Regions from separate parts of the Ralstonia edaphi genome, predicted to be linked through region 1. Evidence: predicted binding sites of a transcription regulator. Region 1 holds the regulator's gene; the other holds the start of a gene.
What was found. Region 1 encodes LexA, which represses DNA repair genes until DNA is damaged. Its sites were predicted from a motif close to ACTGTATNNNNATACAGT; they were not measured.
Positions count from the first base shown of each region.

Region 1 (12,239 bases):
GCCCGCCATTTCCATCGAGAACACGGCCACCGGCAAGCCCTGCTCCACGGCAACGTGTTCGCCGATGTTCAGCGAGAACGCCGTCTTACCCATCGATGGGCGACCGGCCACGATGATCAGATCGCCGCCCTGCATACCGCTGGTCATGCGGTCGAGGTCGACAAAGCCCGTCGGCACGCCGGTGATGTCGCTCTGGTTGTCGCGGTGGTACAGCTCGTCGATGCGCTCGACCACCTGCGTCAGCAGCGGCTGGATTTCCAGGAAGCCCTTCTGCCCGCGCGAACCTTCTTCGGCGATCGCAAACACCTTGGATTCGGCTTCGTCCAGCAGCTGGCGCACGTCGCGGCCCTGCGGGTTGAAGGCGCCGGCAGAAATCTCGTCGGCAATCGTCACGAGTTGGCGCAGCACGCCGCGGTCGCGCACGATTTCCGCATATCGGCGGATGTTGGCGGCGCTCGGCGTGTTCTGCGCCAGCGCGTTCAGGTAGGCCAGGCCGCCCACCTCTTCCGCCTTGCCGGCGGCCTGCAACTGCTCGTACACCGTGATCACGTCGGCCGGCTTGGCCTGCGAGATCAGCTTGCCAATGTTGTGGAAAATCAGCCGGTGGTCGTAGCGGTAGAAATCGTGCTCGTTGATGAAATCGGCAATGCGATCCCAGGCGGCGTTATCCAGCAGCAACCCGCCGAGCACCGACTGTTCGGCCTCGATGGAATGCGGCGGCACCTTGAGGGAATCGAGCTGGGGATCGGAGGGCGCGTTCATGGCCGGATTATAACGGCGCTGCTCAGTCTTCAATCTGAACCCCTGACACAAAGGACAACAAAAAAAGGCAGAGACTTTCGTCCCTGCCTTCTTGACTCGCGTCGACGGGTGACCCGGGCGCCGCGAGGTACTGCGTGCGTGCTTAGACCGACTCGCCCTGCACCGACACGTTCACGTCAACTGCCACGTCGGTGTGCAGCGACACGACGACCGGGTGGTCGCCCACGGTCTTCAGCGGGCCGTTCGGCAGACGCACTTGCGCCTTCTCGACCTTGAAGCCTTGTGCAACCAGTGCGTCAGCGATGTCGTGGTTGGTAACGGAGCCGAACAGACGGCCATCCACACCAGCCTTTTGCGACAGTTGCAGCGTCAGGCCGTTCAGCTTTTCGCCTTCGGCTTGCGCAGCGGCCAGCTTTTCAGCAGCCAGCTTTTCCAGCTCAGCACGGCGGGCTTCGAATTCCTTGATGGCGGAATCCGTAGCGCGGCGGGCTTGCTTGTTCGGGATCAGGAAGTTACGAGCGTAACCGTCCTTCACGCGCACCACGTCGCCCAGGTTACCCAGGTTGACGACCTTCTCGAGCAGAATAATTTGCATTGTGAGTTCTCCTTATCCCGCTGATTAGTGCTTGTGCTGATCGGTGTACGGCATCAGCGCGAGGAAACGTGCGCGCTTGATGGCCGTGTCCAGCTGGCGCTGATAGATCGCGCGCGTGCCGGTCAGGCGGGCCGGGGTGATCTTGCCGTTTTCGCCGATGAAGTCCTTGAGCGTGTCCAGATCCTTGTAGTCGATCTGCTCAACGCCGGCCACGGTGAAGCGGCAGAACTTCTTGCGCTTGAACAACGGGTTTTGCTGCTGGAAGCGCTTCTTGTTCTTCGCGTCGCGCTGCTTCTTGTTCATGAATGCCATGATTCAATCCTTTACGAATACGTTACATCCGGAGATGTGAAAGACCAGTGCCTTACCGCTGCGGTGCTTGCGAGCCAGGAATCCCACGCAATCCAGGACAGTGCCCGGAGCGATGCGATCCAGAACGGAAGCCATCTTGCCGGCTGCCAGTGCTTCTATCGAAAACTCGATCTGTCGCACTGTCTGCGCCTCGACCGCCTGTCCGCTGTAGGCCAGCAGACAATTGACGATCGGCACGCCGGCTGGGGTGTATCGCATCACCTCGCGCTCGACCAGAGTGGCGACGAGCTGCAGGCGGTTGATGGCGTTGTCCCCGTGGGTTTCGTTCATGCTGGTGATGCGCGATCAGGCTTGCGCAGCACCGCGCGCGGCATCAGGCGGCCTGTTCGGTCTGAGCGGCGGCCTTCTTGGCCTCTTCGCGTGCGACTTCCTTCATCATCGGCGACGGCGCCGTTTCAGCCTTCTTGGTCTGAACGATGAGGTGACGCAGCACAGCGTCGTTGAACTTGAACGCGTGCTCGAGCTCAGCCAGGGTTTCCTTACCGCACTCGATGTTCAGGCACACGTAGTGAGCCTTCGCGAGCTTCTGGATCATGTAGGCCAGTTGACGGCGGCCCCAGTCTTCGACGCGGTGCACTTGGCCGCCCTGCGTAGTGACCGTGCTCTTGTAGCGCTCGATCATCGCGGGCACTTGCTCGCTTTGGTCCGGATGGACGATGAATACGATTTCGTAATGACGCATTGACGCTCCTTGTGGATTAAGCCGCCCGGGCGTCACACTCCGGTGCAGCAAGGTTGGTTAGCCTGCCATTATACGCAGGCTTTGGCGATTTTTTCAATATCGATCAATGACTTGCTGCAGGGAGGCAACTTCTGCCTGGGCGCGCCCCGAGGCCAGAAGCAACGTCAGCAGCACACGCGCTTTATAGGGATTGAGCGAGCCACTCGATGCCCAGCGCTCCGCGCCCGGCTGGGCAGGCACCACGCCTGCCCCTGTACGCGTGGAACGCAGTATGAAAACGCCCTGCTGACTCGCCCTGTTCAGCGCCGCCTCAAGATTGGCATGGATGGACCCGGCGCCAGTTGCGGCAATCACGAGCCCCTTCACGCCAGCAGCCACCAGCGCATCAACGACACGCGCATCGGGTTGCGCATAGCTCGCCAGCACTTCCACCCATGGCCACTGGCCCGTGGGCGGCATCGGCAGGACATCCTCTGCGCTCACACGTTGCGCTGCACGCTGAAACTGCACCTGGGCGTCGAGCACGAAACCCAGCGGCCCCGCATCCGGCGAGACAAACGCCTCCACCGCATAGGTGTGACCCTTCTGCACATCGCGCGCGGCATGCACGCGCTGATTTAGCGCTACCAGAACGCCGCGTCCGCGCGCGGACGGACTGGCGGCGAGCCGTACCGCGTTCAGCAGGTTCAGTGGGCCATCTGCAGACAGCGACGTCGACGGCCGCATCGCCGCCGTCAGAACGATCGGCGTATCGGTCTGCTGCGTCAGGTGCAGCAACATGGCGGTTTCTTCCAGCGTGTCGGTGCCGTGCGTGATGACCACGCCGTCCACACGTTCGACGTCGATCCAATGACGGATGCGTCCAACGAGCTTTTCCCATACGTCGAACGTGAGGTCCTTGCTGTCGATCTGGGCGACCTGCTCGGCGCGCACGTTGGCGAGGCGCTCCAAACCAAGCTTGCTGGCAGCGAGCAGTTGATCGATGGGGACGGCGCCAGCGCGATAGCGTGCGGCGGAGCCAGCGTCGTCAGCAGAGCCGGCGATCGTGCCGCCGGTGGCGAGGATGGCGATGGTAGGCAAGGACATCGTTGCAGACATGCGTGGTGGGCAAGGCGCGCATTGTATCCGCCCGCCCCGCCTTTGCCGACGCGGGATAGCCCTCGGCGCCGGCAAAAACAAAACGCCGGCACACAGGCCGGCGTTTGCAGCGGAAGCCGTATCGATTATTTCTCGACGAAGGCGCGCTCGATCACGTAGTCCCCCGCTTCGCCCATGCGCGGCGAGATCTTGAAGCCGCGGGCATCGAGCAGCTTGCAGGTGTCTTCCAGCATGGCCGGGCTGCCACAGATCATGGCGCGGTCGACTGCCGGGTCCATCGGGGGCAGGCCGATGTCGGCAGACAGCTTGCCGCTGTCGACGAGATCCGTCAGGCGGCCCATATTGCGGAACGGCTCACGCGTGACGGTCGGGTAGTAGATCAGCTTCTCGCGCACCTGATCGCCGAAGAATTCGTTGTTCGGCAATTCCCGGGTGATGAAGTCGGCATAGGCCAGCTCGCTCACTTGCCGCACGCCGTGCAAAAGCACAACCTTCTCGAAGCGCTCGTAGGTTTCCGGGTCCTGGATGATGCTCATGAACGGCGCGAGGCCAGTGCCGGTGCCGAACAGGTACAGGTTCTTGCCCGGCAGCAGGTCATCCAGCACGAGCGTGCCGACCGGCTTCTTGCTCACCAGCAGCTTGTCGCCCACCTTCAGATGCTGCAGTCGCGACGTCAGCGGGCCGTTCTGCACCTTGATGCTGAAGAACTCGAGATGCTCTTCGTAGTTCGGGCTGGCGATACTGTAGGCGCGCATCAGCGGCTTGCCCTCGACCTCCAGCCCAATCATGACGAAGTGGCCGTTATGGAAGCGCAGCGCCTGATCGCGCGTGGTCTTGAAGCTGAACAGCGAGTCATTCCAGTGATGGACGCTCAGAACGGTCTCTTGATTGAAGGCGGACATGGTGACGTTCGGGCCGGCCCAACGAGGCTCCATCGGGCTATGTGGCGATGCAATAAATCGGTCAAGGCCTTGATTTTATGCGATTCCCTCCGGCCGCGCCTGCATGGATTGCGCATAAGCTTCTAACCAGTCGCGTAGGTTTTGACGCCGATCAGAAGGACTGGGCGCGCGCGCAACAGGTCACAACAAAATCACTTGCGCTTCCTGCGTCACTGTATAAAATCACAGCACCTGTTCAAATATACAGTACGCCGATGGCCACCCTCACCCCCCGCCAACAGCAGATTTACGACCTGATCCGCCAGACGATCCAGCGCACGGGCTTTCCACCCACGCGCGCCGAGATTGCCGCGGAGTTCGGCTTCTCGTCGCCCAATGCAGCCGAGGAACACCTGCGTGCGCTGGCACGCAAAGGCGTGATCGAACTGACCCCGGGCGCCTCGCGGGGCATTCGGCTGCGGGCGGCAGGCGACACGTCGCAGCATCAGTTCTCGCTGCCGTCGATGGGGTTGATGCAGCTGACACTGCCTCTGGTGGGCCGCGTGGCCGCCGGGAGCCCGATCCTCGCAGCAGAGCACATTGATCGCCAGTACCAAGTTGATCCGTCGCTGTTTTCTGCGCAGCCCGATTTTCTGCTGAAGGTGCGTGGCATGAGCATGCGCGACGCCGGCATTCTGGACGGCGATCTGCTGGCCGTGCAGCGCGCCGCTGAAGCGGCCAACGGCAAGATCGTCGTGGCTCGACTGGGCGATGACGTCACGGTCAAGCGTTTCCAGCGCAAGGGCCGACATGTCGAGCTGATCGCCGAGAACCCCGATTTCGAACCGATCCATGTTGATCTGGATCGCGATGAGTTTCACCTGGAGGGCTTGGCCGTCGGTCTGATCCGGCCTGCCGCGCCATAAGTCTTCGGCGCATCTCCGCGCCAAATCTTCGCTGTTTGATCCAACCTGGAGGTGAGCCATCGGCTCGCCAGGGCGGAGTCTTGCCACTCGCTTTTCCACCCGAACTCACGAGGTCTGTCATGCGACTCGGATCGATGTCTTCCCGCCGCCGCCCGGTACAGCCGGTGCCCTTCCGCCAAACCCAGGGCGTGCGCATCTATCAGGGGGAGCAGCGCCGTACGATGGTCGGCAGCATGGCCGCCATCTGCCGCATGCTGGATGCGATCCCGGTGGGCTCACGTGCCGCTGGGGCTGAAAGCTGCTGAGGAAAAGAAAGACGGGCAAGGGCTGCAAACCGCATTGCGGCGCCCGATCAGGGCATACCCCAATGCTGCCGCCGCAACTGATTTCATACACTTGCCGTGCCCTGAGGACAGGGCTTTCTTCAACTGATTTTCGGCCCGCCGTTTGAGCGGGCTGTTTTTTCTGTCCGGAAGTTGCTGCAGCGGCACATTCGACGGTGTTCCACTAGCAAAACGGACGTTTACCCGGATGTTGTTTGGCGTACGTGACAGTAGTATTGCCAATGCCCTCAGGGGCAATGAGATCGCTGAATTCGAAGCCCGCACATCGCGGGCTTTTTTTTGTCCTAACCGGGCGGCGAGCTGCTAAACGCTTCCCGCTTTCTCGACGACGAGAATCCGAGCCTCGCCACGCGGGTGCGCCACATGCTCACAACCGATACCGGCGAAGAAAATGTCGCCGGGCTCCAGCGTCGCGACCTTCTCTTCACCGGCTTCGCGGTAATGCATGTCGACCGTGCCGTCGAGCACCACGAACACCTCCTCGCCGTCGTTTACGTGCCAGCGATAAGGCTGGTCCGTCCAGTGCAGGCGCGTAGTAATGCCGCCCATATTGGCAATATCGAGCGCACCCCAGGCACGCTCGGCAGTGAACGACTTGGCGCGGATGATGTTCATGGCCGTCCTCCAACGGTTACTGCATCGACTGCAGATTGCCGATGCGCACCAGCATCTCGGTGAACATCTGCATATCGAGGTCGAGGTCCGGCACTTCCTTGTACTCGTTGGCGTTGTGCGCGGTGTACTTCTTGCCCGGCATGGCGGGGCCAAAGTTGATGGCGTTCGGCATCAGCTTGGCCGTCGTGCTGCCGGCCGTCGGCACGGGCTTGGCATCGAGGCCAGTGGTGTCGCCGTAGATGTTGAGCAGCGTCGACAGCCACGCGCCCTTCGGATCGCGCGCCATCCAGTTGCCCTGATCGTGGTTGATCTCAACGGCGACATGGTTGGCGTTGGCCCATGCGTTGATCTTGCCGGCGATCTCGCCGCGCAGTGCGTCGGGCGTTTTGCCGCGCGGCATGCGCACGTTGGCGGTCACCTCCACGCGGCCATTCTTGTCACCGATCACGGTGGGTGAAATGGTCAGCGGGCCCATGAAATCATCCTTGTAGGCGACGCCCATGGTGTTGCCAAGGTAATCGGTACCGTAAACATCGGCCAGATACCGCACAGCGTGGGCGTAGGCGTTGTCTGCCAGGCCGAGATCGGCTGCACGCAGGAACAGCGCCAGGCGCGGCAGCGGGTTGACGCCCTCTTCCGGACGCGAGCCGTGCGCCGACGTGCCGGTCGCTTTCACCACGATGCTGTCCGCCGTGCGCGCGATGTCGATCGAGAACTTGCCTTGCGCCGCTAGGCTGTTCACAAATGCGTCGCGCTTGGCTTCGAGCGCGGCGGCGGCCACGCCCAGATCTCCGCCCTTGAGCGTGGCCGTGGCCGTTTGTGGGATGGAACTGGCCGACGCCGCGCCCGTCATCGCGACGATGGCTGTGTGCGAAGCATCGCCAGCCTGCGCTGGGAAGAAGACTTTCAATGCGCCCGTGCCTTTCTCTGCCACCACGGCCGGATACTTGCTGTCGAGCACGATGTTGTACGCGGGCAATTGGGTGTGCTCGCGGTAGTACTTCATGCCGTCACCGCCGGTTTCTTCGGTGGTTTCGATCATCAGGCGGATCGTGCGGGCGAGCGGCACCCCGCTGTCCTTGACCGTTTTCATGGCATACATCGCGGCGGCGATCGAACCCTTGTCGTCAATCGTGCCGCGGCCGTACAGCAGATTGCCGACGCGCGTGACCTTGAACGGATCGAGCTTGGTGCCGTCGCCGAGCACCCACTCCTCCGCCTTTGCGGGCACAACGTCGGCGTGGGTCAGAATGCCGAATTCGTCCGAGCCGGTGCCTGGCAACGTGACTTCAAAGACGCGGTTGTCGACGTTGCGGTATTTCAGGCCGAAGTCTCGCGCCATGCCCTCGACCAGCTTGCCAAACGCGACGATGGCGGGGTTTTCGTACTGCGGGATCTTGTCGTCGCGCACCGTGGGCAGCGCGACCATCTTCTCGATCGACGCAATCACGGCCTGCTGGTTGTGCAGGCGGTTGTACAGACCCAGCAGGCGCCCAATGTTGACGAGGTCATCGCCGGCAAGCTGGGCCTTCTTCTGGTACGCGGCGACACTGCCGGCGACTTGCGGATCCGCCTTCGCGGCTGCCGCGAGAAAGCTGTTCAGGTCAGCCGATGCCTTGGATTGTTCGGCGGCGAGCAGCGCGTCAAGCTGCGGTTTCTGAAGCGTGGCGGCAAAGGCGCCGGCGCCGCAAGCCAGCGACAGTGCGATCGTCAGCGAAGACAGGCCAATACGGGCAGTGCGTTGCATCGAAGTGGATTCCGGGAAAGGCGAAGGCGCCATCATAGGGGCGAAGCGCGAGCCACGCATTGTGCAGCGCGAAAAACGCTAAGCCACGCCCACTGCGCGGTATGCTGGGAGCTTTCCAAGGAGGCCTGCCGCATGGAACCGTCTCTGGATACCGCCCCTGGTCTGCTGAACGTGCTCGAAGAACTGCGCCGGCGCGAGCCCATCTTCCATCGCCCAGAATTCGGCACGCGCCGCGAAGACTTCGAGCGCATGACCACGGAAGACTTCTGGGAAACCGGCGCATCAGGCCAACGCTATAGCCGCAGCTATGTGCTCGGCGTTCTCGATGCGCGGCACGGCCATATCGGCGAGGATTTCTGGCAAACGCGTGATTTCCGCTGCCAGGAGATCGCGCCGGACAACTACTTGCTGACCTACACGCTGGTGCAGTCGAACCGGACAACGCGGCGGGCGACGTTGTGGCGGCGGACGGCGGATGGCTGGAAGGTGGTGTACCACCAAGGAACGGTCGTGGCGGAGGCTCGTTGAACTCCGTTGCGAAACCCTCTAGGCAAGTCCAAAGAATGTTTGTATAATCGCTGTTTCCTTGAACGGCAACGCGCTGTTCAAGTGACAACGGTGGCTGTAGCTCAGTTGGTAGAGTCCCAGATTGTGATTCTGGTTGTCGTGGGTTCGAATCCCATCAGTCACCCCAAGTTTCAAGAAAAAGCCCGCGAAAGCGGGCTTTTTTGCATTCAGCGGTCAGGGCAGCGCCCCGTTCCTCTGCATCAAACCGCTACCGCCTCCTCGTTCGATTCTTCGCCGCGCCGCAGGTGCGCCCGCGCTTCGTCGAACAACGCATGCGCGTCGGCCAACGTCTTCACGCGGCCGAGCGCCTTGGAATCCGACAGCACGCGCCGCCAGCCACGCGCCCCGGCCACGCCGCGATACAGCCCCAGCATGTGCCGCACCGCCGCCCCCGCGTAGCCGCCGCGCTCAACCCAGCGGCCGACGTAGCGAATCATCGCGTCTTCCACCTCGGCGCGCGTGGGGGCCTCGGTGCCTGCGCCGTAGTACCGCGCATCGAACGCGGCCATCAGGTGCGGATGGTGATACGCCTCGCGGCCGATCATGACGCCATCAACGTGCGCGAGATGCGTGTCGATCTGCTCCAGCGTCTGCACCCCGCCGTTGAGCAGAATTTCCAGATGCGGGAAATCCCGCTTGAGCTGATAAACGACTTCGTAGCGCAGCGGCGGAATCTCGCGGTTTTCCTTCGGGCTCAGGCCTTTGAGGATGGCATTGCGCGCGTGGACGATGAATGTCTCGCAGCCGGCCTCGGCGATGGTACCGACGAAATCCCGCACAAAATCGTAGGTTTCGATGGCGTCGATGCCGATGCGGTGCTTGACCGTGACCGGAATCGACACCGCATCCCGCATCGCCTTGACGCCCTGCGCGACGAGCTTCGGCTCAGCCATCAGGCACGCGCCAAACGCCCCTCGCTGCACGCGCTCCGACGGGCAGCCGCAGTTGAGGTTGATTTCCTTGTACCCCCACTGCTGGCCGAGGCGCGCGGCCTGAGCCAGATCATAAGGTTCGCTGCCGCCAAGCTGCAGCGCCACGGGATGTTCGACTTCGTCGAAATCGAGGTGACGCGGCACGTCGCCGTGCAGCAGCGCACCGGTGGTCACCATTTCCGTGTAGAGCCACGTGTGGCGCGAGATCTGGCGATGGAAAAAACGGCAATGGCGGTCCGTCCAATCCATCATGGGCGCCACCGACAAGCGGCGGGGGTTGGGCGTGGGGCGTTCAGCGGTCACAGCAAGTCAACGATTCAACATCCAGGCGCGCAGTTTACCGGTTCTAGTCCGACAGCCCCAGCAGCGGATGCTGCTCACGGCGCCAAGGCGAAACAAAGAAGGCGGCGACTTCGTCCTCGCGCACGGCGTCGATGCTGGCGTGCTTCCACTTGGGCGCATGGTCCTTGTCGACGGCGAGCGCGCGAATGCCTTCGATACCGTCGCCTTCGGCAAACACGTGCGTCATCATGTCGAGTTCGCGGCGCAGCTCATCGGCCAGCGTGGTGTGGCGGCCGCGGCGGATCAGCTCCAGCGTCACCGCCATCATCAACGGCGAGCGCTTGGCCATGTGCGCCGCGGTCTGCGCGGCCCATTCGGCATCCGTGCTGCCGGCCAGATCCGCGAAGATGCCTTGCACGCTGCCCTGGCTGAAGCAGTCATCGATCGCCTCGCGGTGAGGCGCGATGATGGCCTTGGCATCATCGGGCGCCGATGCGGCTTCGGTAAAGCACGCGGCGATCTGCTCGCCGCTGCTCCAGTTGCCGTCGCGCAAACGCTGGACGATGGACGCCAGCGCCTCGGTAGTGACGTGGCAATCGGCGAGGCCGACCGACAGCGCGTCAGCCGCTTCGATCATCTGCCCCGTCACGCCCAGGTATTCGCCCACATGGCCCGGCACGCGCGCCAGGAACCAGCCGCCGCCCACATCCGGGAACAGGCCGATGTTGGTTTCGGGCATGGCCATCTTCGTGCGCTCGGTCACCACGCGCAGCGATGCGCCTTGCGAGATGCCCATGCCACCGCCCATCACCACGCCGTCCATCAGCGCGATATACGGCTTGGCATAGCTGAAGATGAGGTGGTTGAGGCGGTATTCCTCGGTGAAAAAGGTGATGAGCTGCGGGTCGCCGGCCGTGGCGGCGCGGTGGAAGAAGCGGATGTCGCCGCCGGCACACAGGGCCTTGCCGCCCTCGCCACGCAGGATGACGGCGTGGACTTCCGGATCGTGCTGCCACGCCAGCAGCGCATGCGACATCGTGCGGATCATCTCCAGCGACAGCGCGTTCAGCGCCTGCGGCCGGTTCAGCGTCAGCCAGCCGATGCCGCCGCGTACTTCGGCGATCACGTTGGGTTGAACTTCAGCCTGGGGCGCGGGGGAAGCGGTGGATTGCATGTCTCGGATGTTGTTGTGGAAATCACGGCTCGCACTGTACACGACCGCGTATTGAAGCGAGGAAGGGCTCTAGCGTGCCCCCTTTCGCAGCGCGGGTGTTGGGCGTATACCTGCCGGTTGGAGACGACACACATCACAACAATCCAATGACCCCTGCCAACGCCGCCCCGGGCGCGTCGAGTTTCGACCCCGGCCTGATTCTGCTGGCCTTCGCGCCGGTCTTCCTGCTGACCATCGGCGCCGAGGCGTGGTACTGGCGCAAGCGCGACCCGTCCGTCTACAGCTTCAAGGACACCGTTTCAAACGCCTGCCTCGCGCTCATGCACCAGGCGTCGGATGCATTCTTCCTGTGGCTGATGATCAAGACGGTGTACGCATGGACGTACAGCCACGGCCTGCGCGCGGTGCCTGAAACGTGGTGGTCATTCGTGCTGCTTCTGCTGTTGCAGGATTTTCTGTACTACTTCTTCCACCGCGCCAGCCATCGCGTGCGCTGGATGTGGGCGTCGCATGTGACGCACCACTCGTCGGAAGGCATGAATTTTTCGACAGCATTCCGCCAGAGCCTGACCTATCCGATTTCCGGCATGTGGCTGTTCTGGATTCCGCTTGCATGGATCGGCTTTACGCCGGACTGGGTGATCCTGGCCGTGGGCCTGAACCTGGCGTTCCAGTTTTTCGTCCATACGCGGCTGGGGGCGCTGGATTCGCGCTACGCGGGCTTCTGGCGGTGGCTCGGGCAATACCTGAATACGCCGTCGGTGCATCGCGTGCACCACGCCAAGAATCCGCAGTACATCGACCGCAACTACGCCGGCGTGCTCACCATCTGGGATCGCATGTTCGGCAGCTTCGTGCCGGAGGAGGACGCCCCCATTTTCGGCATCACGCGGCAGGTCCACACACACAACCCGATCACCCTCACCTTCCACGAATGGCGCGACATGTGGGCCGACGTGTTCCGCGACAGGGACATTCGCTACCTGTGGAAACCGCCCGAGTGGCGCAGCCCGCGCGCTGCGGTCACGGCCGAGGCGATGCCGCTCACATGAACGGCGGCCCGAAGCGGGTGGCGACGCGATCGGTGGAATCGAACAGATCGCGCAGCACGGCGCTCGTGCACGTCGGCTGCACGTACAGGTAAAACGCCACTTCAGGCAGACGCGGCAGGCCATCGGCTTCGGTCAGCACGCGCATGTTTGCGTCGAGCAATTCGGTCGTGCGTGCTGTTACGCCGAGCCCCGCGCTGATCGCCGCTTTGA
Region 1 covers NZ_CATWHI010000005.1:339,719-351,957, reverse strand. Annotated here, with positions in the region: gene R2669_RS19170 (replicative DNA helicase) at 1-762, opposite strand, end outside; gene rplI (50S ribosomal protein L9) at 905-1,357, opposite strand; gene rpsR (30S ribosomal protein S18) at 1,382-1,660, opposite strand; gene priB (primosomal replication protein N) at 1,673-1,999, opposite strand; gene rpsF (30S ribosomal protein S6) at 2,043-2,411, opposite strand; gene R2669_RS19145 (asparaginase) at 2,505-3,497, opposite strand; gene R2669_RS19140 (ferredoxin--NADP reductase) at 3,635-4,411, opposite strand; gene lexA (transcriptional repressor LexA) at 4,666-5,316, shown strand; gene R2669_RS19130 (hypothetical protein) at 5,436-5,621, shown strand; gene R2669_RS19125 (cupin domain-containing protein) at 5,964-6,275, opposite strand; gene R2669_RS19120 (dipeptidase) at 6,292-8,022, opposite strand; gene R2669_RS19115 (nuclear transport factor 2 family protein) at 8,155-8,550, shown strand; tRNA gene R2669_RS19110 (tRNA-His) at 8,641-8,716, shown strand; gene dusA (tRNA dihydrouridine(20/20a) synthase DusA) at 8,790-9,824, opposite strand; gene R2669_RS19100 (enoyl-CoA hydratase/isomerase family protein) at 9,868-10,977, opposite strand; gene R2669_RS19095 (sterol desaturase family protein) at 11,124-12,029, shown strand; gene R2669_RS19090 (LysR substrate-binding domain-containing protein) at 12,022-12,239, opposite strand, start outside.

Region 2 (12,239 bases), on a different contig from region 1:
CGAATGCGGCGCCGCAGCGAAAAAAGAAGATCCAGGAAACGCCCGGATCACCTGCCCGACGCGCTGCGCCCATCTGGAGAAGACATCATGAAAGCCCAACGCACCCTGATCGCTGCCCTGATCGCCCTGGCAAGTGTGCCGGCCCTGGCAGCAGCCAAGTTTGACGTGTACACGCAAGGCGCCGCGCAAGTCGGCCAACGCTTCGACGTGTATTCGGATGGCGCCAAGGTTGGCGACAAGTTCGACCCGTACACGCAAGGCGCCAAGGTCGGCGACAAGTTCGATCCGTACACCCAAGGTGCCAAGGCCGGCAGCAAGTTTGACCCGTACACCGAAGGCGCCGTGGCTCGCGTCGGCAAGTTCGATACCTATACCGAAGGCGCCAAGGCTGGCAGCAAGTTCGACCCGTACACCGAAGGTGCACTGGCCCGCGCAGGCAAGTTCGACACCTATACCGAAGGCGCCAAGGCCGGTAGCAAGTTTGATCCGTACACCGAAGGCGCCGTGGCCTGAGCCCGGTTTCTTCCGCAAGAACGCCCGCACACAGCGGGCGTTTTTATTTGCGTCACCGGAAAGCGCAATGATTGCGAACCGAGCCGCCGTCGCCGCGTCTCACTCTCATCGCAACCAGGAAGCCATGATGATTCGTTTCCGTCGTCCAACCCGCTCCCTCCAATGCCTTACGCTGGCCGCGGCCGCCATGCTGGCCGGCTGCGCGACCGTCACCCCCGGCCCGTTCCAGATCACCGTGCGTGATGCCGACGACACGGTGCTGGAGCAATTCCAGTTCCAGGCCGGCTCGCAGGGGTCGCTCGAGACCGCCATGATCGGCATGTGCCGCGTGTATCCGGACGCCACCGTCATCGCGGAGCAGCTCTCAACGCACGAGCGTCTGCAGGAGCGCTGCAAGCGCTCGTTTGCTTCCATGCTGTCGCCGTCCTGATGCGGCGCTGAAGCGGCTACCATGTCGCCTCTCGGCTGGCGTTGCCGGCCTTGTGTGAACACTCCCGAGGCACGCACCTGAGGCGCATGTGAACCCGCAAGACAAGTCCTCCGAGATTTCCCAGCTTTCCCGCTTCGCCGCGACGCGACCGCGTCTGCTGTCTGCGTTCGCGCTGGGCGCCGTTGCGGTCGCCATTGTGCCGGCGCATGGTTGGCTCGCGCGCCTGCTGCTCGGCTGGGACATCGCCGTGTGGGCGTACCTGATGCTGATCACGGTGATGATGTTGCGCGCCGATCCGCACCGCATCCGTGCCGTTGCCCGCCGTGAAGACGAGCGCGCTTCTGCCGTGCTGGCGGTGGTCTGCCTTGGCGTGGTGGCCAGCATGGTAGCCATTGCGTTTGAACTGGCTACAGCCAAGTCGGCGGGCCATGCGCAGACGTCGCACTATGTGTTTACGGGCATCACGGTGCTCGGAGCGTGGCTCATGGTGCCGATGATGTTCACGGTGCACTACGCGCATCTGTATTACCGTGCGCCGCACGAGCCGCCGCTGCGGTTTCCCGACGAGCAGCTCGAGCCTGATTACTGGGATTTCCTGTACTTCTCCTTTACGATCGCGGTCGCCAGCCAGACGGCTGACGTCAGCATCCGTTCGGGCGCCATGCGGCGGGCGGTGCTGGGGCAATCGCTGCTGTCGTTCTTCTTCAATACGAGCATCCTCGCGCTCTCCATCAACATTGCTGCCGGCCTGTTTTCATGACGATGCTGCCTCCCGAGCTTCCCCCCAACGCACACACCCGCACCATCAATGCTGTCAGCTACGTGCTGGTGGCGGCCATGATCGCGGCCGTGTTGTGGCTGCATTTGCTGCCGGCCGCCATTGCCGGCTTTCTTGTGTATGCGTTGGCACGCAAGCTCGAGGCACGCCTGCGTGAGCGCCGCACGCTGTCTCTGCGCGCAAAGGCGATTGCGGTGATCTGCGTGTTTGTGATCGCCGCGCTCATTCTTGCCGGACTTGGCATCGGGATTGGCCGCTTGGTCGAGCACGGACATGGGCTCGAAGGCATGCTCACGCGCATTGCCGACGTGCTCGACAACCTGCGCGAATCGCTGCCGGCAGCGGTGGTCAATTACGTGCCGCAGTCGGTGACCGAGCTGCGTGTGCAACTGGTGCAGATGATCAAGGAGCACGGCCATCAGGTATCGACGCTCGGGATCGACGGGTTGCGTGCCAGCGCGTTGATGCTGGTTGGGCTCATCCTTGGTGCAATGGTGGCCTGGTCGGATACGCTGGACCCCGAGCACCACAAGCCGCTGGCTGCAGCATTGGTGAGCAGGCTGAGCCGGTTGACGGATGCGTTCGAGGCGGTGGTGTTTGCGCAGGTGAAGATCTCCGCGCTCAACACCGCGCTCGCCGCCCTCTACCTGCTGGGCGCGCTGCCGCTGTTCGGGCAGCACGTGCCGTATTCCAAATCGCTGATCCTGCTGACCTTTGTGGCCGGGCTGATTCCTGTGGCGGGCAACCTCATCTCCAACACGGCCATCGTGGTGATGAGCGTGACCGCTTCATTGGAGCTGGCGGTGGCGTCGCTCATCTTCCTGGTGGTGGTGCACAAGCTGGAGTACTTCGTGAACGCGCGCATCATCGGCAGCCGCATCGATGCGCGCGCGTGGGAGCTGATCCTCGCGCTGATCGTGATGGAGGCGCTGTTCGGCGTGGGCGGCGTGATTGCCGCGCCTGTGCTGTACGCCTATATGAAGCGCGAGCTGACGGACGCCGAATTGATCGGCTGACGCGTTACGCGTTGATGTGCGGGGTGACCCGCCAGCGCCCCCGCGCTGACGGCATCGGCAGAAAAGAGCGCGCCCTACGGGACGAGGGGCGCGCAATAACTCGCTGACCGAGAGACGTCAGCGAGCCGAGGGTCGGTACACGGGGACGAAGCGGGCGGCGGGCGCGTGGCGTTGCCGGTGACATCCACGGCTTCGGACGTGACGAAGCAGCAGACGACCCGGTCGTCGAGCAGGGCCTGATAGAAAAGGTCTCCCATCGCGCGGCATAGCGTTCCCGTTAGCAGGATCATCATGGCTCCCCTCCCATGTTGGCCGATGTGCGGCATCCTCGATGCTGGTCATCGGTCCGGGTTGCGGATCGTCGGGCGTGTGAAGCGGCTCACGCATCGGGTTCCGTCAGGCCGTCGGCACTGGCGCCTGATTGATGTTTTTGGCGTCGTGCTGCAGTCCATGCTGGCGAGTATAGAAAGCGTCTCCTGAGCGGCCATGCTCCGAACGGAGTAGCCCCGCGCGAGAAAACGGCTAACACGTTAGCTGCCTGCCAGGGCAAGCTGGGTAAGGGTTTGCGGGAAGATGCCCCACGTTTTGGCGAAACCGGCGCGGCGTGGGGTGACGCTTCTGCCCCGACAATAAATTGTCCGGTTTGCGCTAATCGTTGTCGAATTTGCGGTAACACGCCTGCACCGTTTAGGCGCAAGATTGAGCGCTTCCTCGCCTCAACCTCGTGACCTCAAACATCATGCAAACCACCGCAAACGGCACGGCCGCTGCATCGGCGACGCCCGCCGCGCAGGCCGACAAGACCGGCTTTGGCGTGATCGGCGCCATCAGCTTCGCGCACTTCCTCAACGACATGATGCAGTCGTTGATCCTGGCGATCTATCCGCTGCTCAAGGGCAATTTCCATCTCGATTTTTCGCAGATCGGGCTGATCACGCTCACGTATCAGATCACCGCGTCGCTGCTGCAGCCGATGGTCGGGCTCTATACCGACAAACACCCGAAGCCGTATTCGCTGGCGGTGGGCATGGGCTTTACGCTGGTGGGGCTGTTGCTGCTGTCGGTGGCGCCCAACTTCGGCACGGTGCTGCTGGCGGCGGCGCTGGTCGGCACCGGCTCGTCGATCTTCCATCCGGAATCGTCGCGCGTGGCGCGTATGGCGTCGGGCGGTCGTCATGGGCTGGCGCAGTCGCTGTTCCAGGTGGGCGGCAATGTGGGCAGCGCGATGGGTCCGCTGCTCGCGGCAATCATCATCATGCCGTATGGGCAGCACAGCCTGGCGTGGTTCTCGATCGCTGCGCTGATCGCCATCTTCGTGCTGTATCACGTGGGCGGCTGGTACAAGCGTGAACGCGCTGCAGGCCATGGCCGCAAGGCAGGTGGCCGCGCACATGCAGCGGTCAAGCTGTCGGGCGGGCAGGTCGCGTTTGCGATGACGCTGCTGGTCGTGCTGCTGTTCTCGAAGTACTTTTACCTGGCGAGCCTGAACAGCTATTACACGTTTTTTCTGATCACCAAGTTCCACCTGTCGGCGCAGACGTCGCAGCTGTTCCTGTTCCTCTTCCTGTTCTCGGTGGCGGTGGGCACGATCGTGGGTGGTCCGATTGGGGATCGCGTGGGCCGCAAGGTCGTGATCTGGGTGTCGATCCTCGGGGTGGCGCCGTTCACGTTGCTGTTGCCGTACGCCAACCTGTTCTGGACGGCTGTGCTGACGGTGATCATCGGGCTGGTGCTGGCCTCGGCGTTCTCGGCCATTCTCGTGTATGCGCAGGAGCTGATTCCCGGCAAGGTCGGGATGGTGTCGGGCCTGTTCTTCGGGTTTGCGTTCGGGCTGGGCGGCATTGGCGCTGCGGTGCTCGGCAAGCTGGCCGATGCAACCGACATCTACAACGTCTATCACCTGTGCTCGTTCCTGCCGCTCATCGGCTTGCTGACGGTGTTCCTGCCGGATATCGAACGCAAGCGCCAGCAGGCGGCGTAACGCGACACACGTCGCACACGGATGCAGCGCGGCGGACGTCCCCTCCCGGACGATCCGCCGCTTTGCTTTCTGCTGTTGGGCGTTACTTCTCGACGGCGTGGGTCGGGCCCGGCCACACGCCGGTCATCTCGATTTCGCGCCGGCCGGTCAGCCATTGGCCGAGCGGGCTGGGCCAGCGGAACGAATAGTTGTCGCTGTTCACAATGCCCTGGAATTTCACGTCGACCTGGATGTCGCTCGCGTTGAGCGGGATGTTCGCGACCGTTTTCGAGATGCCGCCGCTGAGCGAAAACTCATCGCTGCGCGGGCCTTGCGGCGTGTTGAAACGCAGCTTGATGTGCGTGACGTAGGTGCAGCCCGGCTTGTTGTTGAAATAGATCTCGAAGCCGCCCAGGCGCGTGATCCAGTTCGGGATCAGCAGGTTGCCGTCGAACGACGCAAAGGTGTAGGCCACCGGAATGGGCGCGGGCGCCTGCTTGCCGGGCTCGAACGGCCACAGATGCTGGTCGACGCTCTTGGTCTGGTTGACCGACACGAACGAGCCCTTGCCCGTCGCGCTGCCGAGCATGTCATGCACAGCGCCCGCCGAGCCCGTGATCGAGAACGACGAGTTGTTGTCTTGCGAGCCCACGTTCAGTCCGCTGTTGGCCAGGATCACGCTGGTCACCACGCCGAAGCCCTGCGCGATGTTCCCGCCCGAACCCATGCTGACGGACTGCGCCTGCTCGGCGAGCCACCTGATCGTCTCGGGCCGGGTGAGCTGCGTGAGATCGCTGATGTACGACTCCGAAGCAATGCCGAATTCCGAGGCGATCGACCCGACCGCCGAGAACTCCCATTTCACTTCCACCCCTGCGTTGATCTTCGTGCCGCTTTCAGGATCGGTGGCCGAGCCGTCGAGCTTGACGTTGGTTTCGGTGCGGTGGACGTTGTTGGTCGACAGCTTCCATTGATTCGGTACGGTGCGCGTGTTGATCGCCACGCCCGGCGTTTCCGGCTTGACGGGCGTGAAGTCGCCGGTGTCGGGCGACACAAAGCCGACGGCGCCGGGTTTGATGGTGGGGGCGAGCGTCCAGTTGCCCCAGTAAGCTGCGCGGCCGTTGCGGATGAGGTCGGTGAAGGCGCGATTCCATTGCATGGTTGCACTCCAGGCTTGAGGTTGTGCTGCGGGTCAGCGGGTTTGCGCGGTGGTCTCCATCGCCACGTAGCGATGGGCAGGGCGCGAGGGCACTGTCTCAAACAGGCTGGCGCCTGTTAATGCAGCAGAAGACCTGGGATGGAAGGCATGGGCGCAGGCATGGGAAGGCCGCCGTGCGTGCCATCACGCAAGCCGCGCGAGCCCCAGCGCCAATCCCAATCCGATCAGGATCGCGCCGATCACGCCGTCCACGATGCGTTGCCGCGCCAGCAGCGAACGTCGCAACGCGCCTGACGCAAACAATGCGGCCACCAACGCAAACCACACCGCGTGCGCAGCCGACATGAACAGGCCGTAGCCGAACTGCGCGAGCAGCGGCGTGCTCGCGTGAACAACCTGCGTGTACGTGCTGACCACGAACAGCGTTGTTTTTGGATTGAGCGCATTGGTGAGAAAGCCCATGCGCAGGGCTGCGGACGTCGATAGCGTTGGAGCGTCGACGCTGTTACCGGCAGTTTCGCCGCGGGGCAACGGCTTGGCCGACAGCGTCTTCCAGCCAATCCACACCAGGTACGCCGCGCCCACCAGCTTGATGCCTTGCAGAAGCGTTGGCGCATGCGCGATCAGCAGGCCCACGCCGAACATCGTGTAGAACACGTGCACCTGCACGCCAAGCGCAATGCCCAGTGCGCACAGCACGCCGGCGCGCCGCCCATGCAGCAGGCTGTTGCGCGTGACCATGGCAAAGTCCGCGCCCGGGCTGATGACAGCCAGGATCGTGATGATGGCAACAGCAAGGAGTTCGGTCATGTCGGGCGCAATCGCAAAGTGGAGGTGCGCCGATTCTCGAGGCATCCGTCATCGCTGAAAATCGATTTATGATGCTCTTTTTAGGTGAGAAAAACTGACAGATGGCACTGCCTCCACTGAATACGCTGCGTGTGTTTGAGGCTGCGGCACGGCACGGCAGCTTCGTGCGCGCGGCGCAGGAGCTGCACGTGACACATGGCGCGATCAGCCGCCAGATACGGCAGTTGGAAGCGTCGTTAGGCGTGGACTTGTTCGAGCGTCGCAATCGGGCGGTCTTCCTGACATCGGCGGGCGAACAACTGCATGCCGCTGCCACCGATGCGTTCGGAATTCTCACCGATAGCATCGACCGGATTGCGCGCCGGGCAACGTCTTCAGCGCTGGTGGTGTCATGCGAACCGACGCTGGCGATGCGATGGTTGATCCCGAGGCTGTCGCGCTTTCAGGCCCGGCATCCGGCCATCCAGGTGCATCTGTTTGCGGCGGGCGGCCCCATCGATTTCGCACGCACCGGTGTGGACGTCGCCTTGCGCCGTGATGACTTTGCATGGCCCGCGCACGTGCATGCAGCACCCATTTGCGACGAGTGGATCGGCCCGGTGCACGCCCCCCAAGCGGATCCCGCCGCGCGCCGACGGCTGCTGCATACCGCCACGCGCCCCGATGCATGGCAGGCGTGGTGGCGTGCCAGCAGCACGACCCGACCGCGCGGCCGGTTGCCCGAGGCGCGCTATGAACATTTCTATCTGAGTTTGCAGGCGGCCCTGGCCGGGCAGGGCACGGCCATCGCATCAAAGCTGATGGCCGGTGACGATCTGAAAGATGGGCGGCTGATTGCGCCCGAAGGGTTTAGGCGTGACGGCTCGGGCTACTACTTGCTGGCCGATGCGCCGATCGCTCCCGACAGCCCGGCCGGCGCCTGGCTTGCCTGGCTGCGCGAAGAGACGGCCGCCACGCTGGCGGATTAATGCAAACCGGCGTTACGCCGCCGCGTGCCCGCCGCCCAGGATGCTCCGAATCGTAGCCAGATAGGCCTCACCCACGGCTCGGTTGAGCGGTCGCGCACGCGCTGTCGCCCGCTTGCGCGGCGGCGGTGTCAGGCCCAGCGTGCGGCAGACTTCCGACGCATAGGGCCGCCCGCGCACCTCCATGCGCAACACGACTTCGTTCAGCGCCTGTTCACCCAGACGCTCGCGCAGCCAGAGCACCGTCTGGCGGTCGTACTCGTTTTCGATGCGGATCAGGTCGTCCATGGCAGTGCTGTATAAATTTACAGTTACTGTAAATATATACAGGTATCCACGGATTTCAAGGACGATGTTGCAGCCGCGCCGCACGAGCGTGACGGGCGGCTCAGTCGATGCCGTAAACGCCCAGTGTCAGACCGTCATGCCGCCATCGACGACGATGCATTCGCCGTTGGTGTAGCTCGCCGCATCCGACACGAGATAAAGCACCGTGCCGGCCATCTCGCGCGGTTCGGCGTGGCGGCGCAGCGGGATTTCGCTGATCCAGCGGTCGTATGTCGCCTTGTCTTCAAAGAGGGCGCCTGCGAATTTGGTCTTGGTCAGGCCCGGCAGCAGCGCGTTCACGCGAATGCCGAAGGGCCCGCATTCCTTGGCGAACGCGCGCGTCATGTGGGCCACGGCGGCCTTGGTGATGGAATAGATGCCCTGCTTGTCGCCCGGGTGCAGCGCGTTGACCGATGCGGTGTTGACGATCGCACCGCCGCCCTGGGCCTTCATCATCTTGCCGGCTTCGACCGACATGAAGAAGTAGCCGCGGATGTTCACTTCCACCGTCTTCTCGTAGGCTGCCAGATCCGTGTCGAGGATGTGGCCGAAGTGCGGGTTGGCCGCGGCGTTGTTGATGAGAATGTCGAGCCGGCCGTGCGTGCGGCGGATGGTGTCGAACGCCGCGGCAATGTCTTCCATGCGGCCGACGTGGCAGGCGAGGGCTTCAGCCTTGCCGCCCGCAGCGCGGATGCGTTCGGCCACGATTTCGCAGTCGGCCAGCTTGCGGCTGGACACGATTACGTGCGCGCCTTGTTCTGCCAGCAGCTTGGCAATCTCTTCGCCAATGCCGCGGCTGGCGCCGGTCACAAGGGCAATCTTTCCGGTCAGGTCGAACAGGTTCGTGCTCATGGTGTGCTCCTCCAATGGTTGTGTGTTGTGAGCTTCGCCGGGGCGTTCAGCCGTAGGTCTGGAACGCGCGCCGTGCCGGGTCGTCCAGATGCGGGATGCCATTGAAGGTGGCGAGCTGGAACGATTCGGCGTTGAAGAAATACTGAGAGACGCTGCTGTTGCGGATCTGCAGGTTCAGCGCGATGGCGCTGGCGGGCGGTGCGGCCAGCACCTGCTGTGCGGTCACGGCGATGGGGCCGCCGGAGCTGATGGCGAGCACACGCTGCCCACCGCCGGCCTGGATGGCCGCGCGCGCATCGGCCACGCGTTGCTGGAAGGCGGCCCACGTCTCGTGCAGCGGCCCGCGGATCTTGTCGTCCGACCACAGGTGCAGCACCTGCTTGAGCGCCCGGTAGTGATCGCGCATCGAGCCCGAAGCCAGTTGTGTCAGCTCCGGAAAATCTTCGCCGAGGGCGGCAAACAGCCCTTGGAAGTCGTATTCGTTCAGCCCGGCATGCTGCTCAACCGCCGTGCCTGAAATGCCCATGCCGCGCAGGATGCCGTCGACGGTCTGTTCATGACGGCGCAAGGTGCCGCAGATGACGCGATCAAAAACGATGTCCTGCCGCGCGAAATATTCGCCGAGCCAGACGCTCTGCTGCTCGCCGCGCTCGGAGAGCCGGTCGTAATCTGCCGCGCCAAACGAGGCCTGTCCGTGCCGTACGAGATAAAGCTCCGCCATCGTCTGCTCGCCAAAATCAACGGGGACCCAGATTAGCGGCGCGACCATTATTTGTGAAATTTATTCTTTGAATGACCGGTAATGCATGCAATGAATAGTTGTGCCACCGCATGAGTTGCGGCGCGAGAGCAAGCTCCGGGTGACGACCGTGCGCCGCACGCAACATGGCTGCCCGCGCGCGCCGATCTTGTGTGTAATGGCCGTTTCGCCACTCGCTACAAAGGTCCTGTATGAAACCGTCTCGCTTTGCCGTTGCTGCGCTGCTGCTGTGTGCCTCAGGCCTGTCTTGTGCCGTCGATGCCAATCCCAAGGTGCTGTCCGCCGCCGAGGGCTACCGTGGTGACGCGCTGCAATTGCTGGAGCGCCTGGTGAACATCGACTCGGGCACGGGCAATGAAGCGGGGCTCAGCCAGATCGGCACCATCGTCACCGACGAACTGCGCAAGGCCGGCGCCCAGGTGGAAACGGTGTCTGCGGCGCCGGCCGTGGGCAACAACATCCTCGCCACCTGGAAGGGCACCGGCAAAACGCGCATTCTGCTGATGGCCCACATGGACACCGTCTTCAAGGACGGCACTGCCCGCGCCAAGCCGTTCACCATCAAGGACAAGCGCGCCTACGGCCCAGGCGTGATGGACGACAAGGGCGGTGTGGTGGCGGGTTTGTATGCGATGAAGATCCTGCAGCAGCTCGACTTCAAGCAATACGGGCAAGTCACGCTGCTGCTCAACACGAACGAGGAAACCGGCTCCAAGGGCACGCGGGCGTTGATCGAGCGCGAGGCCAAGCAACATGACGTGACGCTCAACCTGGAGCCGGGCCGGCCCGCCGATGGGCTTGTCGTGTGGCGCAAGGGCAGCGGCACCGCAGAGATCGACATCAAAGGCAAGGCCGCGCACGCCGGCGTGGCGCCCGAATCCGGTCGCAACGCCGCCAACGAACTGGCGCACCAGGTGCTGCAGCTCGGCAAGCTGGGCGACAGCGCCAAGCAGACGACCTTCAACGTGACGGTGCTCAAGGCGGGCGATGCGACCAACGTCATCCCCGACCATGCAACGGCGTACGCAGACGTGCGCGTGGCCGTGCCGGAGGAATTCGACCGCGTGGAGCGTGACCTGACGCGCGTATCGGCCAACAAGTTGATTCCGGACACGGAAGTCAAGACCTCGCTGGTGCGCAGCTTCCCGCCGATGCCGCGCAATGACGCGTCGGACAAGCTGGCCGCCAAGGCGCAAGCCATCTACGGCGAGATCGGCCGCAAGCTCACGCTCGAGGGCAGCGGCGGCGCCGCCGATTCCAGTCTGTCAGCCGGTGTCGGCACGCCCACGCTCGATGGCTTCGGGATCGTCGGGGGCGGCATCCACACGCCGGAGGAATACGCGGAAGTGGAGAGCGTCGTGCCGCGTCTCTACCTGCTGTCGCGCATGATCATGGAGCTTGCGGCGAACAAGTAAGTGCCGCGCGGCGGCATGCAACAACGAACGGGTGACGGCGCGGTGCTGTCACCCGTTTTGTTTTGTCGGCTCCGCCGGACGCTACGCAGGCAGTGGTGAAAGCGTGCCAAGCCACGCCACCAGCGCCAGGATCAGCATGGCAAGACAGGCTTCTGCCCGCAGGCTGTTGTGCAGCGCCTTGACTGCGCCAGCGGTATCGCCAGCGTTGATTGCAGCCGCGAGCCGGGGGCTCAATCGATAGCGATTGCCCGCTGCCAGCAGGAGCATCAACGCAAACAGTGCGAGCTTGCCGAGCAGCAACCACCCATACGGCGCCGTGAAGAGCGCGTCGAACGTCGGGCCGGCAACCAGCACATAGTTGACGACGCCCGTGGCAATCAACATCGCGACGATGCACGTGCCGATGGTCGCGAAGCCGCTGGCGGCACGGCTGAGCGTTTGCACCGTATGCGGCGTGCCGGTCCGGCGGGCCGACGACAGCAGCACGAACGCGACCAACGCACCCACCCACATGCCAGCCGCCAGCAGATGCGTCATGTCGATTGCCAGATGGAACGCGCCGCGCAAGCCCTCGTCCATGGCGCCGTGCCCGGCCCATGCAAGCGTGGCCAGCGCGATGGCGCCGGACGCCGCGAGTCCGATCTGTCGGCGGCGCGCATTTCGGCGCCACGCGATTGCCATGACGAGACCCGTCGCAAGCACCGCAATGCGCACCAGCCATGCCGCGCCGACTGCCGTGCCGGTCAGGATCATGTCGAAGACATGGCCGGTCAGCTCGCTATAGCGTGTGGCGCCGGTCATCGACTCGGCCATCGCCACCACGTCCCAGATCGACAGCACGATACCGGCCAATACCGATGCATCCAGCACCCTGCCGTACAGCCGAGAGACGCCCGACGATGGATCGGTTGGGCCAAGCGCGTAGAGGCTGAAAAGCGATACGCCGAAAAGCACCATCAAATCCAGATACAGCGCAAAGCGCAGGGTGACGGCCAGCCAGTCCTCCGGCATCGCGTTACTTCACCTGGAACGTCAGGTTGCCGGCTACGCGGTGCGTGTCTGCGGCTACGACATGCCAGTCGACGCGGTACGCCCCGGGCGCCAGCGGCTGCGTGGGGGAGACGGTCAGCGTGCGTCCGTCGGTGCCCGTGGCGACCTTGGCGGCCACATTCGTCGTCGAGCCGGATGCCGCGGTCATGACGAGCGTGGCATCACTGAACTGGGCAACCAGTTTTTCCGAGAAATGGAGCGCAA
Region 2 covers NZ_CATWHI010000004.1:178,691-190,929, reverse strand. Annotated here, with positions in the region: gene R2669_RS15670 (hypothetical protein) at 88-513, shown strand; gene R2669_RS15665 (hypothetical protein) at 641-943, shown strand; gene R2669_RS15660 (DUF1345 domain-containing protein) at 1,032-1,703, shown strand; gene R2669_RS15655 (AI-2E family transporter) at 1,700-2,737, shown strand; gene R2669_RS15650 (MFS transporter) at 3,477-4,718, shown strand; gene R2669_RS15645 (hypothetical protein) at 4,801-5,856, opposite strand; gene R2669_RS15640 (LysE family translocator) at 6,040-6,666, opposite strand; gene R2669_RS15635 (LysR family transcriptional regulator) at 6,768-7,634, shown strand; gene R2669_RS15630 (CppA family protein) at 7,647-7,919, opposite strand; gene R2669_RS15625 (SDR family oxidoreductase) at 8,046-8,810, opposite strand; gene R2669_RS15620 (histidine phosphatase family protein) at 8,857-9,531, opposite strand; gene R2669_RS15615 (M20/M25/M40 family metallo-hydrolase) at 9,762-10,985, shown strand; gene copD (copper homeostasis membrane protein CopD) at 11,067-11,996, opposite strand; gene copC (copper homeostasis periplasmic binding protein CopC) at 12,001-12,239, opposite strand, start outside.
Region 2: a site for LexA is predicted at 7,945-7,962, ahead of R2669_RS15630 (CppA family protein). Genes of this name have one in related genera too.